DNA from 2 places in the Thiomicrorhabdus sediminis genome. Region 2 is predicted to be linked to the other one. Evidence: predicted binding sites of a transcription regulator. Region 2 holds the regulator's gene; the other holds the start of a gene.
The links. Region 2 encodes PhoB, which activates phosphate uptake and scavenging genes when phosphate is short. Its sites were predicted from a motif close to GNNTGTCATAAAACTGTCANAT; they were not measured.

Region 1 (8,290 bases), 610 kb from region 2:
CACGGCCAATAAAAGAAGCCATCATAAACGGCAACAAAGCCATTGATGCCGCACCGGCGCTTATCGTGAACAATTTATAGGGAATCGGGCTAAAACCGGCAATAAACACGATCCAAACGCCGTACTCCTCAAACCATTGATTGATGGTTTGCAGTTTCGCTTCATAACCTAACGACTCAATGGTCGGCATTAAGGCATCCATGGCAAAATGACCGATGGCATAACCCAACAATCCACCTAAAATAGAAAACAGCGTTGTCAACCAGGCATAATAGAAAGCCTTTTCCGGGCGTGCCAAACTCATTGGCATTAACATAACATCCGGTGGAATCGGGAAAAACGACGATTCGGCAAAACTCATCGCACTCAAATAACGGGTCGCTAAACGGTGTCTTGCCCAACGCATACATAAATCATACAGCGGAGAAAACAGCTTCATTATTCGACCCCTGTTTTCATCGGTACAAACATGACTTCGGCAAGACAGGTTTCCTTGTAACCATTCAATGTTTTCTCGAAACCGTATAATTTTTGTTCATGCTCACCAATGGGCATTACCAGACGACCGCCAACCTTGAGTTGATTAATCAACTCTTGCGGTAACTCCGCCGGTGATGCCGCGGAAATAATCGCATCAAACGGCGCTTTTGCAGGCCAACCCCAGTGACCATCACTCATAGAAAATTCAACATTGCTAAGCTCAAGCTTGCCAATCACCTGCTGCGCTCTTTGCGACAAGGCCTCAATACGTTCAACACTGTAAACCTTATCAACCAATAAAGACAATATCGCCGTTTGGTAACCGGAACCGGTACCTATCTCAAGCACATTTCTTACCGGACGATCACTTTGCAACAACCATTGCGTCATTTTCGCAACCACCCAAGGCTGGGATATTGTTTGCCCATAGCCTATCGGCAAAGCGGTATCTTCATAGGAACGCGTGGCCATTGCTTCATCAAGAAACAGATGCCGTGGAACCACTTTAATGGTGTCTAAAACGCGGGGGTCGCTAATGCCTTTTTCAATTAATCTATCAACCAAGCGATTTCGGGTGCGCTGCGAAGTCATACCTAGACCTTGGTACAACTCAAAAGCGCTATTGGGATAATTCACTCAAACCTCTAATTTTTATACTATGCTTTACAACGGATTATTTTTGTCATCTATTCTATAGGTTTAGAGCGGACTGGTGCAGCTTTTCCAACATTTTATAATCGGTTAAATCGATCTTTAATGGTGTTATTGAAGCATAACCATTTTCAACCGCATGGAAATCGGTACCCTCTCCAGCATCCGCGGCCGGTCCGGCAGGCCCAATCCAAAAAATCGGTAAACCACGCGGGTCGACCTGTTTGACAACTGGCTCTGACTGATGGCGATGCCCTAAACGGGTAACCTTAACACCCTTGAGTGCTTCTAAAGGAATATCCGGTACATTGATATTGAAAATCGTATCACGTGCCTCCAGCACACTGAAATCCTCCATTGCCTGAAGAAACTGTATAACCACAGCCGCTGCAGTTTCATAGTGCTTCTCACCACACAAGGAGACAGCAATCGAAGGCTTACCTAAAAAGCGCCCTTCGGTGGCTGCCGCAACCGTACCGGAATAAAGCACATCATCGCCCATATTAGCACCGGCATTGATTCCTGAAATAACAATATCAGGCTGATAACCCAAAGCACCATTGACCGCCAAATGCACACAATCGGTCGGCGTGCCGTTAACGCTATAAACCTGACAACGTTTGTCCTTACAGTGATTGCCATGCTGAGTTAAACGCAATGGCTCCAATAGCGTTAACGAGTTACTTGCTGCGCTACGGTTTCTTTCCGGGGCAACCAGATCCAGTCTTTCAAAATCCAGTTTATCGATAAATGTCTGCAGCAATGACTGAATGCCTCCGGCAAAATAGCCATCATCATTAGAGAGAAGAATTTTCATGGTGTAAAATACCTTATTCGACCACGACAATAACCCAGCCGTGTTTGATGAATTTCGTGCAATTATATAAGTTTCCACTATGACAGACCACGACAAATCTTTATTTCAACAAGCCATGGCTGAAATGTCAGATATAAAGCCGATCAAAAACGGCAATCAATATTTGGAGCATCAAGAAAATGCTCAGCAACTGAAAGCACAACAACGTCAAGTGATTAGAAAACTGCGTCAAAAACAACTGCAACCGAAATTCAATAGCGACAGCTTCGAGAAAGACCATGATATCGACAGCCAACCGGTCGGCAATTTTGCCACTTTAAGTTATTTTCAACCGGGATTACGCGCACAGGAAATTGAAAAACTCAAAAAAGGCAAATATCCCAATCAGGCGGAACTCGATTTACACGGTTTGACAGTGGAACTGGCAGAAAAACAGATTCGTGACTTTCTTAAACAATGCTATGGCTATGAATTACGTTATATTCGCATTATTCACGGTAAAGGTTATAACTCGGAAGACAATTTTCCGGTTTTAAAAAATCTGGTCAATCAGATACTCAGACAAACCCCGTTTATTCTGGGATTTTACAGCGCTCCAGCTAAACAAGGCGGTAGTGGCGCGGTAAATATTTTGCTTAAAGCGCAATAAACCCACCAATAAAAGACAAGCCAACAAACAAGTATAAGAAATGGCGATTTAAGGAGTGGCGATTGAATTGGTTGCCGAATCGTCCATGACAGACTCATCTGTATTGGGATCAGGCTGTTTAAGCGTGATCACATTAACAAACACCTCATCTTTTTTCACCATACCCAAAGTTTGACGGGCGATGGTTTCAATCGCCTGCGGGTTGTTTTGCAACTCATGGACTTCTTCGGCAAGTTTAGCGTTCTGAAGTCGCTGTTCGGTTAAAGAGCTTTCCAATTCGGTTAATTGGTTCTGTAAAGTAAAAAGCTCGCTTAGCCCTCCGTCAGAGGACAATAAGCGAGCTTGTAAAACAACAATCAGCAATGCCAATGCGAGGTAAATCTTTTTCACATCAGACTCCTTGCTCAAGGCTCCAAAAGAGCCTTTGATTGTTATAAATAACTAGAACCAGAATTACTTAAGGTTATAAAACGCTGATTTACCAGGGTAAACCGCAGCGTCACCTAACGCTTCTTCAATACGGATCAACTGATTGTATTTAGCAATACGGTCTGTACGTGACATAGAACCGGTCTTGATCTGACCACAACCTGTTGCCACCGCGATATCAGCAATGGTTGTATCTTCGGTTTCACCTGAACGGTGAGAAACCACAGCTGTGTAACCGGCTTTCTTGGCCATCGCAATCGCTTCGAAAGTTTCTGTCAAAGTACCAATCTGGTTGATTTTGATAAGGATAGAGTTGGCGATACCTTTCTCGATCCCTTCAGCCAAGATTTTAGGGTTAGTTACGAACAAATCATCACCAACGATCTGTAGGCGTTTACCGTCTTTTTCTGTCTGGTATTTGAAACCATCCCAGTCTGACTCGTCCAGACCGTCTTCGATAGAGATGATTGGGTAGTTGGTTACCCACTCAGACAATAGGTCAACCATCTGTTCTGAAGTCAGCGTTTTGTTTTCAGAAGCCAGCGTATAAACACCATCTTTATACAATTCAGAAGATGCGGCATCCATCGCGATCATAATATCTTCACCAGCTTTGTAGCCAGCCGCTTCAATCGCTTCTAGGATAACCTGTAGCGCTTCTTCGTTAGACTTAAGATCCGGTGCAAAACCACCTTCATCACCGACCGCAGTGTTGTAACCTTTATCAGCCAATACTTTTTTCAACGCATGGAATACTTCGGCGCCATAGCGGATTGCTTCAGACATAGAAGGCGCACCCACCGGCATAATCATGAACTCTTGGAAATCTACTGAGTTATCCGCGTGCTCACCACCGTTGATGATATTCATCATCGGTACCGGCATTTTGTAATCATCAGTTTTTAGGTAAGCGTATAAAGGCAAACCTTTTGACTTAGCTGCTGCTTGAGCTGTGGCAATTGACACCGCCAAGATCGCGTTCGCACCCAAACGTGCTTTGTTGTGAGTACCATCAAGCTCAATCATTTTGTTATCGATCGCTGCTTGATCAGTCGCGTCCATACCGATAAGCGCTTGCTTGATTTCGCCATTGATATTGTTAACAGCGTTAAGGACACCTTTACCACCGAACTTTGACTTATCACCGTCACGCAATTCAATCGCTTCGCGAGACCCGGTTGAAGCACCTGAAGGTGAAATACCACGCCCCATAGAACCATCTTCAAGAATCACATCTGCTTCTACTGTCGGGTTACCACGTGAATCGATAACTTGACGTGCTTTAATATCTTTAATCAACGACATTTTTTTTCCTATTAACTTTTATAAACGAATAATCTTATTTTAAGGCACCTATATGACAGCGCCATGACAAATTCTTAGCTTTGCTTGCTGATAACGGTTTTGCCGTTTGCTACAGCCCGAGTTTAAAGAGAGAAATTATCTTCGATAAATCCACGTTCTTTAACTACTGAGTCCAACGCTTTTAACGTTTCCAGTAGCGGTTCAAGCTGACCTAAAGGCCACATGTTAGGCCCATCACTTAGAGCTTTTTGAGGATCAGGGTGCGTTTCCATAAACACACCTGACACTCCAGCTGCAATCGCAGCTCGGGCCAGCACAGGAACCATTTCTCGCTGACCACCTGAAGTTGTACCTTGTCCACCAGGCTGTTGCACAGAATGCGTTGCATCAAATACTACCGGGCATTCGGTTGAACGCATTGACGCCAAACCGCGCATATCGGAAACCAAGGTGTTATAACCGAATGATGTACCACGATCGCAGACCATAATGTTGTCGTTACCGACTTCACGGGCTTTAGCAACTACCTGATTCATATCCCAAGGCGCTTGGAACTGGCCTTTTTTAATATTGACCGGCAAACCTTGGCGACAGACGTTTTGAATGAAATTGGTTTGACGAACCAAAAACGCCGGGGTCTGCATCACATCAACCACCGAGGCAACTTCATCCAACGGGGTATCTTCATGCACATCGGTTAATACCGGCACACCGACTTCATCCTTCACTTTTTGTAGAATACGCAAGCCTTCTTCAATTCCTAAACCACGAAAACTTGCGGTAGAAGAACGGTTAGCCTTATCGTATGACGATTTGAAAATAAAAGGAATATCCAACTTCTCGGTCATCTCTTTTAGCTGACCGGCAGTATCAATCGCCAGTTGTTCAGATTCAATAACACAAGGACCGGCAATCAAAAAAAACGGTTGATCAATTCCGACATTAAAACCACATAATTTCATTGCTTATTCCTATTACGCTTTATTCTTATAATCATTAGCCGCATTCACAAATGCACTGAACAATGGATGACCGTTTCTTGGTGTAGAGGTAAATTCCGGGTGGAACTGACAAGCTACAAACCAAGGATGCTCAGGAATCTCAATGGTTTCAACCAGATTACCATCTTCTGAACGACCCGCAAAAACCAAACCGGCTTGTTCAAGCTTAGACACATAACCGTCGTTAACCTCATAGCGGTGACGGTGACGCTCACGAATCAATTCACTGCCGTAAATATCAGCAATTTTACTGCCTGCAGTCAGACTACAATTTTGTCCACCCAGGCGCATGGTGCCGCCGAGGTCAACATCTTCATCACGCTCAACCAGATTGCCTTCTTCATCGGTCCATTCAGTAATTAGCGCCACAACAGGGAAAGGTGTTTGGGCATTCAGTTCACTACTGTGAGCATTTTCCAAGCCCGCCACATGGCGAGCATACTCAACCACCGCCATCTGCATACCCAAACAGATACCCAAGTAAGGAATCTTGTTTTCACGCGCATATTGAATCGCGAGAATCTTACCTTCAACACCACGCTCACCAAAACCGCCAGGCACCAGGATCGCATCTTTATTTTTAATCGCATCCAAGCCCTCTGTTTCCAGTGATTCTGAATCGATATATTCGATATTAACGCGGGTATTGGTGTGGATTCCGGCATGTATCAAAGATTCAATCAATGATTTATAAGCCTCTGTCAAATCGACATACTTACCAACCATAGCGATTTCTACTGTCTTTTCAGGATTTAGCTGAGCTTCAACCACTTGATCCCAGTCAGACAAATCAACCGGCTTGGCATCGATTCCTAAGCGTTTTACCACAAGATCATCCAAACCTTGTTCATGCAACATTCTAGGCACTTCGTAGATAGTACGCGCATCCAAAGAGTTGATAACGGCTTTCTCTTCAACATTGGTAAACAACGCAATCTTACGCTTTTCGCTCTCTTCCAATGCCATTTCAGAACGACAAATCAGAATATCCGGTTGAATACCGATGGAACGCAACTCTTTTACCGAGTGCTGAGTAGGCTTGGTCTTGACCTCACCCGCTACAGCAATGTATGGCAACAAGGTCAGATGCATAAATAGAGCGCGATCACGCCCTACTTCGATGCTCAACTGACGAATGGCCTCCAGAAACGGTAAAGATTCGATATCACCCACAGTACCGCCAACTTCGACCAGAGCAACATCGGCGTCACCCGCCGCTTTGAGGATACGCTTTTTGATTTCATCAGTAACATGCGGGATTACCTGAACCGTTCCACCAAGGTAATCACCACGACGCTCATTGCGAATAACGGTTTCATATACCTGACCGGTAGAGAAGCTGTTACGCTTGGTAAAGTGACGCTGAACAAAGCGTTCATAATGACCTAAATCCAAGTCTGTTTCGGCGCCGTCATCAGTAACAAAAACCTCGCCGTGCTGCAACGGACTCATGGTTCCTGGATCGACATTGATATACGGATCCATTTTTAACATACTGACTTTAAGACCACGAGCTTCCAACAAGGCACCCAAAGATGCCGCTGCAATGCCCTTTCCTAAAGAAGAAACAACACCACCTGTTACAAAAATAAATTTAGTCATCAATTAACACTTTCTAGAATATGAAGTTTATGATTAGAAGTAATCAGAATGGAACCGAATTATACCGTATACAGCGGTTTTCAGCAATGGGATAATTCATAAAACCTGTAGACACGACGTTTTTCTCAACAAAATTTTATTTATACTGCATTCAGCCTTTAAAACAGCACTTTACAGATATTTTTCAAAGCCCAATAATTAACGCAACTGTAAAATTTGCAAGATTTGCAAATAACTCATTTCAAGAGTCCGAGGCTCAACTTGTGATTTTTCTGTTGGCGACAAATTTTGCAGACAATTTTGACACCCCAGCACCGCCAATATCCGCCCCTCATCATCTTGTAAAACCGGCCAAAAAACTCTTAACCAAGGAGGAATACGATGCTGCTGAAAAAAGTTTTTTAAGGCTTTTTTATTGACCGCGCCCTCGTCAAGATGAGCAATCGGCTTACAAACCAGGCCTGCCTTGGCATGCACAACGTTGAATTTAAAAGTATAACCCGGGTTGATCACTCTGCCCTGCAGTCCGCTAGAGTCGATATTCGACTTTAACTTAGCAATCGATGCCCATTCAATGCCACGGCAATAATCCTTAGCAGCTTGCTCGTTATGCTCTGTAAACCATTTAGGCAAAATATATAAACGCTGATATTGCCAACGCAATTCATACGAGCGCATCTTATAAGCCGCGTTTTGCACCCTATTATCGCCTTGCAGAGAGAAAACCAATACATACAGCCATTGGTAATGTTTTTTGCTCAACACAACTCCCGGAAAAAAAACGCTCAACCAATAACGGATTATGTTTTTTTGCTCAATCCAGTCAACCTCCTCAAGCGCCCTGAGCTCAATAAAATCAAAACTGAAACAACTGCTTTCAAGTCCTGATTGAGCCATTTTATCGAGCAGCAGGTTTGCCTCGGAAATATGCCCCGCACTATCCGACACTTTTTGCTGCACATCCGGCCAAAGCTTTTCAATATCGGGCAACAAGTTGTTACGCAACCAATTACGCCTAAATTGGTTATCTTGATTGGAAGGGTCTTCAATAAAGCTCAGCTCAACGCTTTTTGCATAATCGAGCATCGCCTGATAAGAGACCTTCAATAAAGGCCTATGCAGAATCAGATTATCATTCAGGCATTCATAGCACTCTAAAGCTCTTGACTCCGGCATTCCCGACATGCCTGGCACCCCGGCACCACGAAACAGATTGAGTAAAACGGTTTCAGCCTGGTCGCGCTGATGATGGGCAAACAATAGAACAGGCGCAGCCAAGCTTTTAAGGCTACCGCGCGCTTTGAAATCGCTTGCAACCATTTCCGTTAACGCCTGATAACGCGCTTTTCTGGCAAC
Region 2 (8,290 bases):
CGCCTTTGGTCTTTCTGACGGTAGTCTATTGTTTGCCAAATACGGCTATAACGTCACTTATCCTGATAACGTCAAAACCATTACGCCTAAGGTTGAGTATCCGTTTGGTGAAGAGTCGATCGAGTTGGCTGACGATGCCATCAGTAAGCTGTCCATCAAAGCCGGTGAATCGGAAATGCGTATCGCCTACCAGGTAGCCGGGCAACAGCGTGTTTACATTAAAGAATTCAGCAAAGTCGAATCGATGTTATCGGACTCGGTAACATTGGAAGAGAACAACTCTGGTGAATTTACACCGACATCAAAAGTTAAGTGGTTGAAGATGGATGTTAGTGGGCGCAATCTATATTTGATCGATGCAGATGGTGCCACCGATTTCTATGATATCCGTTATATTGACGAGCCGGCTTTGGTTCAACACGTCAATCTGTTAAAAAATGATGAAAAGCCGACTTTGATCCGTTTCTTGTTGGGTGACTACTCTTTGATGATCGGTACCAATAAAGGTAACGTCTATCAGTGGTTCCCGGTTCGTGATGACAACAATAACTTTGCTCTCCAGCAAATCCGTTCGTTTAAGGTCAGTGATGCCGCAGTGACTTCGATCGGTATTGAATTGGCACGTAAAGGTTTTGCCGTCACTGATAACCAAGGTGGCTTCCACCTTTATCACTCAACGGCAGAACGTCATCTCGGCTCTGAAACCTTTGCCGATAAGGGTGGCGATGCTAACGTAACCATGGCTCCGCGTGCAAATGGCGCTGTGGTAGAAAGCGGTAATCAGATTGTCTTTTTTGATATTGAAAACGAACATCCGGATGTGTCTTTCTCAAGTCTTTGGGGGAAGGTCTGGTATGAAGGCTATGAAGAGCCAAGTTATACTTGGCAGTCATCGTCAGCCAGCTCCGATTTTGAGCCTAAATTCTCTTTAACCCCATTAACGTTCGGTACCATTAAGGCGGCGCTGTATTCGATGTTGTTTGCCGTGCCTATCGCCATTCTTGCAGCGATCTATACCGCTTTCTTTATGGATAAAGCGACCCGTCAATGGGTTAAGCCATCGGTCGAATTGATCGAAGCGCTGCCTACGGTAATCCTCGGTTTCCTAGCCGGTCTTTGGTTGGCGCCTTATATGGAGGCGAATTTACCCGGTTTCTTCGCCATATTGATATTGGTGCCAATCGGTATTGTTCTGTTCGGTTACGCTTGGTCACGCCTGCCCGAGTCGATTCGTCTGACGGTGCCGGTTGGTAGACGAGCAGTATTGATGATTCCGGTAATCATTGTCTTGGGTTGGTTGGCATTGCAGTTAAGCAGCCCAATCGAAAATGCCTTCTTTGATGGCAATATGCGTCACTGGCTGACCGCCGAAGCCGGTATCGATTTTGATCAGCGTAATGCGATGGTTATCGGTTTTGCGATGGGCTTTGCGCTGATCCCGACGATCTTCTCGGTGACGGAGGATGCGATCTATAACGTACCGAGTTATCTGGTTAACGGTTCTTTGGCTCTTGGTGCGAGCGGTTGGCAGACCCTTGTCGGTGTTGTTTTGCCGACAGCAAGCCCGGGTATCTTCTCAGCGATTATGCTGGGCTTCGGTCGCGGTGTCGGTGAGACCATGATCGTCTTGATGGCTTCGGGTAATACACCGTTGATGGAAGTAAATATCTTTGAAGGTATGCGTACGCTGTCGGCTAACCTTGCTGTGGAAATGGCAGAGGCTGAAGTTGCCAGTTCACACTATAGAGTGTTGTTCCTTGCCGGTTTGGTACTGTTTATTTTCACCTTTATCTTCAACACCTTGGCCGAAGTTGTCCGACAGCGCATGCGCCGTAAATATGGTTCACTATAGGAGTCTGATTAATGAAAGCATGGATGAATAAAGGTGAACACTGGATCTGGTTGAGTTCGGCCATGGTCAGTATCAGCGTGGTATTGGTTTTCGGTTTGATCGCCATGATTACCTATAAGGGGGCGGTTCATTTCTGGCCGCATTCGGTATATGAATTTCAGGTTAATGAAAACGGTAAGGTAAACAAGGTCATCGGTGAGATTCGCGATTCCAAAACGCGAGAATTGATGAACCCTGAGACCGGTGCTGAAGAAGAGGTCAAGCAGTACTTGATCAAGGTCGGTAACCGTGATGTTTACGGTATCGATTTCCGCTGGATTAACGCCGATCAATTCGTTTCGCCGATGGATAAGTTGGCTGATGATGTCATCGTTATCGAGCGTTATGAGTACGGTAATGTGTTTGGTCATCTGGTAGAAGGTCAATTTGACGGACAGACGATTACCGAAGAAACGGAAGTCTTAGCGGAGCTTAGTAAGCGTGTAGAAGAAAGTGCCAGAACGCATGATGAGATTCGTTATATCGAAAAAATCCTGATTGGTGAAATCAACTATGAGATTCAGGAACTGCGCTACGAAGAGAAAAAATTACGCGCTGAAAACCTGTTTACCGATGCGGAAGCCGCGCGTTTGGATGCAGAGCGTGCCGAGTTGCAAAAAGCGTTTGAAGCCCACCAAAAAGATACTGCGGTGCTTTATAAGAAGTTGGCGAACTTCGGTCAGGTGACCGTGGAAATCAGCAACGGTCAGCGTATGACGGTACCTTTAAAGAAGATTGTCCATATCTGGCGACCTAACAATATGTCGACAATGGATAAGTTAGGCTTCTTTATGAACAGTTTGGGCAACTTCCTCGTCGATGACCCACGTGAGGCAAATACCGAAGGTGGGATTTTCCCGGCGATGATCGGTACCATCACCATGGTATTGTTAATGACGATTCTGGTTACGCCGATGGGAGTGATTGCCGCGATCTATATGCGTGAGTACGCCAAAGACGGTCCGATTTTGCGTTTGGTGCGAATCTCGATCAATAACCTGGCGGGGGTGCCATCGATTGTATTTGGTATTTTCGGTTTAGGTTTCTTTGTCTATATTCTTGGGGGCAGTATTGATGAACTGTTTTATGGTTATGCCTTGCCAAGCCCAACCTTCGGAACGCCGGGGCTATTGTGGGCATCATTGACTATGGCGCTATTGACGCTGCCGGTGGTGATTGTTTCTACCGAAGAAGGTCTGGCACGTATTCCACGTTCTTTGCGTGAGGGTGGTTTGGCCCTAGGGGCAACCAAAGCCGAAACCATTATGAAGATAGTTTTACCGATGGCGACACCGGCGATTATGACCGGTTTGATTTTGGCGATTGCGCGTGCTGCCGGTGAGGTGGCGCCGCTGATGTTGGTTGGTGTTGTTAAGCTGGCTCCTGAATTGCCGGTTGATGCGATCGCACCGTTTGTCCATCTTGATCGTAAGTTCATGCACCTAGGTTTCCATATCTACGATGTCGGTTTCCAGAGCCCGAACGTCGAAGCGTCTCAGCCTTTAGTTTATGCAACATCTTTACTATTGGTCATTATCATTGTTAGTTTGAACTTGGGAGCGATTTCGATTCGTAACCGACTTCGTGAAAAATATAAGTCGCTTGATAACTAATTTAAAATTTGCAAACACTTGCCTGACTTGTAAGCGGGCAGCAAAACTTTTTAGGTAACGGCATCGGCGGTTACCGACCTGAGGAAAATTTTATGAGTGAGCACAACCTGTCAATTTCTATGGATCGTGAAGATAGAGCTTTATCTTTGGATAATGAAAAGATTGCCATTGAGGTGAAGGACTGGAACCTGTTTTATGGTGAAAAACAGGCGCTAAACAGCATCAATATGGTCGTGCCGGAAAACCGTGTCACCGCGTTTATCGGTCCATCAGGTTGCGGTAAATCAACCTTGTTACGCTGTTTCAATCGTATGAACGATTTGATTGATATTGTCCGCGTTGAAGGTGATATGACTCTGCACGGTGATGACATGTATGCGAAAAACATGGATGTCGCCGCTTTACGTCGCCGCGTCGGTATGGTGTTCCAGAAGCCAAACCCGTTTCCAAAGTCAATTTATGAAAATGTCTGTTATGGTTTGAGATTACAAGGTATCACGGATAAAACCATATTGGACGAAACGGTTGAGTGGGCGTTGAAAGGTGCCGGACTCTGGGATGAGGTAAAAGACCGTTTGGATGAGAATGCGTTAGGTATGTCGGGCGGTCAGCAGCAGCGTTTATGTATTGCCCGTGCGATTGCCATCAAGCCGGAAGTGTTACTGCTTGATGAGCCGACTTCCGCACTTGACCCGATTTCGACTCTGGCGATTGAAGAGTTGATTTTCGAATTGAAAAAAGAATTCACGATTTTGATTGTTACCCACAATATGCAACAGGCGGCTCGTGTATCCGATTACACCGCCTTTATGTATATGGGTGACTTGATCGAATATACGGATACAGACAGCTTGTTCACCAATCCACAGGTCAAGCGAACTGAAGATTATATTACTGGGCGTTACGGTTAATTTATTAAGTTGGTCAAGCACCAAAAAGAGATAAACAGATGGAAAGAACAGAGTTTAAAACTCATATTTCAGCGCAATACAATCGCAACCTAGAGGACTTGTTCAACCATGTCCTGGCAATGGGTGGTCTGGTTGAGGGACAGCTTAATAATGCCATTGAAGCGATTAAGGGATCAAACTCAACCCTAGCTTCGGAGATTAAGCATTCGGACAAGTTCGTTAATAAGCACGAAGTTGAAATCGATAGTCTTTGTGCCCGTGTATTGGCTCGTCAGCAGCCTACCGCTTCGGATCTGCGTTTAATCGTTAGCGCTATCCGCATTGCCGTCGATTTGGAACGTATCGGTGATGAGAGTGTCAATGCCTCGCGTTTGGCGGCGAAAATGGCCGATGTGGAAGAGATCGCCATCGAAACTCTTCCTGGCTATAAAGCATTGCTGGAGATGATCACCATTGATCTGAATATTCTGAAAATGGTACTAACCTGTTTCTCTCAGCTGGACTTGGATCGTCTCGAAGAAGTGATTGCCGATGATGTTCGTATCACCGAAATCAAACAGGACTCTTTGCAAGAGATTCAGGACTCTCTGAATAGTCATCATGGTTTGGCGGAATACACCATGCAGATGATTTCTTCAATCCGTGCTGCAGAACGTATTTCCGCGCATATCGTTAATATTGCTGAGAGTGTTGTTTACCTGATTAACGGCAAAGACGTGCGCAGTATGAACAGTGATAAATTAACCGAGTTTTTATCTCGAATCGATAAGTAACTGTAACCAGACGGGTCTGACATGAGTAAGCAGAAGGTATTGGTAGTAGAAGACGAAGCGGCTATCCGTGATATGCTCAAATTCACCTTAAGCGCTTCGGATTATGAGGTGATTGAAGCATCCAATGCCGAAGACGGCTGGAAATTGGCTCTAGAGAGTGCTCCTGATCTGATTTTATTGGATTGGATGATGCCCGGCACCTCTGGGGTTCAATTGGCGAAACGATTGCGTCAGAACGATAAAACCCGTTCCATTGCAATGATTATGCTTACCGCTCGTGACGGGGAAGAGGATCAGGTTCAGGGGTTCGATGCCGGTGCCGATGATTATGTGATCAAGCCATTCTCACCCCGCGCTTTGGTTGCACGTATTCAAGCCTTGCTTAGACGTCAGTCCAATGACATTGTCGACAGTGATGTTCTCCATTCCGGTGCCATGGCGTTGGATATGGAATCTCATCGTTTTTTTGTCAATAATGAAGAGATTAAACTGGGGCCAACCGAGTTTAAGTTGATTCATTTCTTTATGACCCATCCTAATCGTGTTTATTCGCGTGCTCAACTGCTTGACCATGTCTGGGGTGTCAATGTGGTGGTTGAAGAGCGTACCGTTGATGTGCATATCCGCCGTCTGCGTAAATTGCTTGAACCGGTCGAGGTCGCCGACTACATTCAAACCATCCGTGGTTCCGGTTACCGCTTTTCGGTGAACTGATGCTGAGCAATGCTATCAAAAGTGAGTTAAGCTGGTTATTCAGCAGCTTTCTGGTAGTGTTCTTTTTTGCCTGGATTACCGGCCTTTGGCTTGCCAGTTTTAGCGCCTATTTCATCTATTACGTTTTCCGTCATCTGCTCAATATGTCGCGTTTCGAGCGTTGGATGGATCGCCGTTCGTCTACTTATAGTCCTCCTGACTCCGGTTTTTGGGAGGAATTGAGTTATCTGGTCAATAAAAAACAGCGCGCGCTGGAAAAACACGCCGATATAAACCTTTATAAATCCGAGCAGTTCAAAGCGGCGTCGATGTTGATTCCCGATGCGATTGTTTCGTTGGATAAACGCGACAATATCGAATGGTTCAATCCGATTTCCAAAACCATGTTAGGGATGCGCCACCAGGATATCGGCTGTAAAATTGAGTCGGTTATCCGTCAGCCTGAATTCATCCAGTATCTACGTCGAGGGCAATTCGATAAAGCCTTGACTTTGACGGCCATTCAGCATCAATCACGTACCTTTGAGGTACGGATTTTCAGTTATTTTGAAGACCATAAACTTGTTGTTGTCAGGGATATCACTGAGCTGTATCAATTAGCGCAAATCCGTCGTGATTTTATCGCCAACGCTTCTCATGAATTACGCACGCCTCTGACCGTATTGCGCGGTTATCTGGAAGTTATGCTCGATACCCCGGGCAGCCATCAAAATGCCTGGCAGGTGCCGTTGCAGCATATGGAAACCCAGGCACATCGAATGCAGGCTATTATTGAAGACCTGTTGGCTTTATCGACGATCGAGTCCGGTTCCATCAACCGCTCAAAATCAGTCGTATCGGTTGCAAGCTTATTACATCAGATTGAAAAGGATGCGCAGCGCCTCGGCGGTGTAAATCATAAGTTCAGCTTTGAGATTGACGATCATCTGACGTTGGAAGGTTATGAAGAATCGCTGAAAAGCCTGTTTATGAACCTTGTGTCGAACGCGGTACGTTATTCACCGGAAGGGGGGGATATCAAGGTACGTTGGTTCAAACATAACCAACAGGCGGTTTTTGAGGTGATTGATGAAGGTATCGGCATCGCCCAGGAGCATATTCCGCGTTTAACAGAACGTTTTTATCGGGTTGATGCCGACCGTTCGCGTGGCACGGGCGGAACCGGTCTCGGATTGGCAATCGTCAAGCATGTGCTGGAAAGGCATAACGGTCAATTGCAGATTGACAGTGTCGTGGGCAAGGGCAGTTGTTTTCGTTGTGTCTTTCCTTTGTCATCGAAATAACACGGTAAATTGTCCCGATTTCGATTAAAAACCTTTAATAAATCAATAGTCTTTTTCAGTTTTATCCATTCTTATAAAAACATTTAATTTCGTTAAATGTCATCAATTTGTCATATTAGTGTCAATTTAGTTTTATGAACCGTCTCTACAATAGGATCCCGTATTCAAGCTATTTACCTTTTTTAAAAATATTTGGAGTATAACCATGAAAAAAGCCAACCTTCTTATGGCAATGGGTCTAAGCGCAGTAATGGCAACATCAACTGCTTACGCGGTAGATGATCTACCTAACTACGAAAAAGTTTCGGGTGTTTCTGGAAGCGTTTCTTCTGTTGGTTCTGATACGCTAGCGAACCTAATGACGCTTTGGGCTGAAGAATTCAAGCGTGCCTACCCTAACGTAAACATCCAGATCCAGGCTGCGGGTTCATCTACTGCTCCTCCAGCGCTAACAGAAGGTACTTCTAACATCGGTCCTATGAGCCGTAAGATGAAGTCTAAAGAGATCGCGATGTTCGAATCAAAGCATGGTTATAAGCCAACAGCTATCGGTGTTGCTATCGATGCGCTAGCGGTTTATGTCAACAAAGACAACCCAATCAACGAATTGACGATCTCTCAGGTCGATGCAATCTTCTCTTCAACACGTAAGTGTGGTGCTAAAGAAGACGTTTCAACTTGGGGTCAGGTTGGTGCCGAAGGTACTCTTGCAAACAAGACTATCCAGATTTATGGTCGTAACTCGGTTTCTGGTACTTACGGTTACTTCAAGAAAAAAGCACTTTGTAAAGGTGACTACAAGTCTTCTGTAAATGAGCAGCCAGGTTCAGCGTCTGTTGTTCAGTCTGTGACAGCATCGCTTAACGGTATCGGTTACTCAGGTATCGGTTATAAGACAGCGGGTGTTAAGGCAATCGCTATTTCAAAGAAAGACAATGGTAAATATGTGGCACCAAGCAACGCGACAGCACTTGACGGTACTTACCCTCTAGCACGTGTACTTTATGTATATGTCAACAAGGCCCCTAACAAGCCGGTTGAGCCAGTAATGGGTGAATTCTTGAAGCTTGTTCTTTCTAAGCAAGGTCAGGAAGCGGTTGTTAAG

Region 1: eno (phosphopyruvate hydratase) is a predicted target of PhoB. The motif match lies at 4,382-4,403, and genes of this name have one in related genera.

Annotation. Positions count from the first base shown of each region.
Region 1 is NZ_CP040602.1:1,249,397-1,257,686, forward strand. Features, by position in the region: gene FE785_RS05750 (YqaA family protein) at 1-439, opposite strand, end outside; gene FE785_RS05755 (protein-L-isoaspartate(D-aspartate) O-methyltransferase) at 439-1,116, opposite strand; gene surE (5'/3'-nucleotidase SurE) at 1,172-1,948, opposite strand; gene FE785_RS05765 (Smr/MutS family protein) at 2,028-2,597, shown strand; gene FE785_RS05770 (FtsB family cell division protein) at 2,646-2,987, opposite strand; gene eno (phosphopyruvate hydratase) at 3,051-4,331, opposite strand; gene kdsA (3-deoxy-8-phosphooctulonate synthase) at 4,454-5,293, opposite strand; gene FE785_RS05785 (CTP synthase) at 5,306-6,934, opposite strand; gene tilS (tRNA lysidine(34) synthetase TilS) at 7,133-8,290, opposite strand, start outside.
Region 2 is NZ_CP040602.1:636,063-644,352, forward strand. Features, by position in the region: gene FE785_RS02870 (ABC transporter permease subunit) at 1-1,852, shown strand, start outside; gene pstA (phosphate ABC transporter permease PstA) at 1,864-3,504, shown strand; gene pstB (phosphate ABC transporter ATP-binding protein PstB) at 3,597-4,415, shown strand; gene phoU (phosphate signaling complex protein PhoU) at 4,454-5,188, shown strand; gene phoB (phosphate regulon transcriptional regulator PhoB) at 5,210-5,902, shown strand; gene phoR (phosphate regulon sensor histidine kinase PhoR) at 5,902-7,185, shown strand; gene FE785_RS02900 (PstS family phosphate ABC transporter substrate-binding protein) at 7,391-8,290, shown strand, end outside.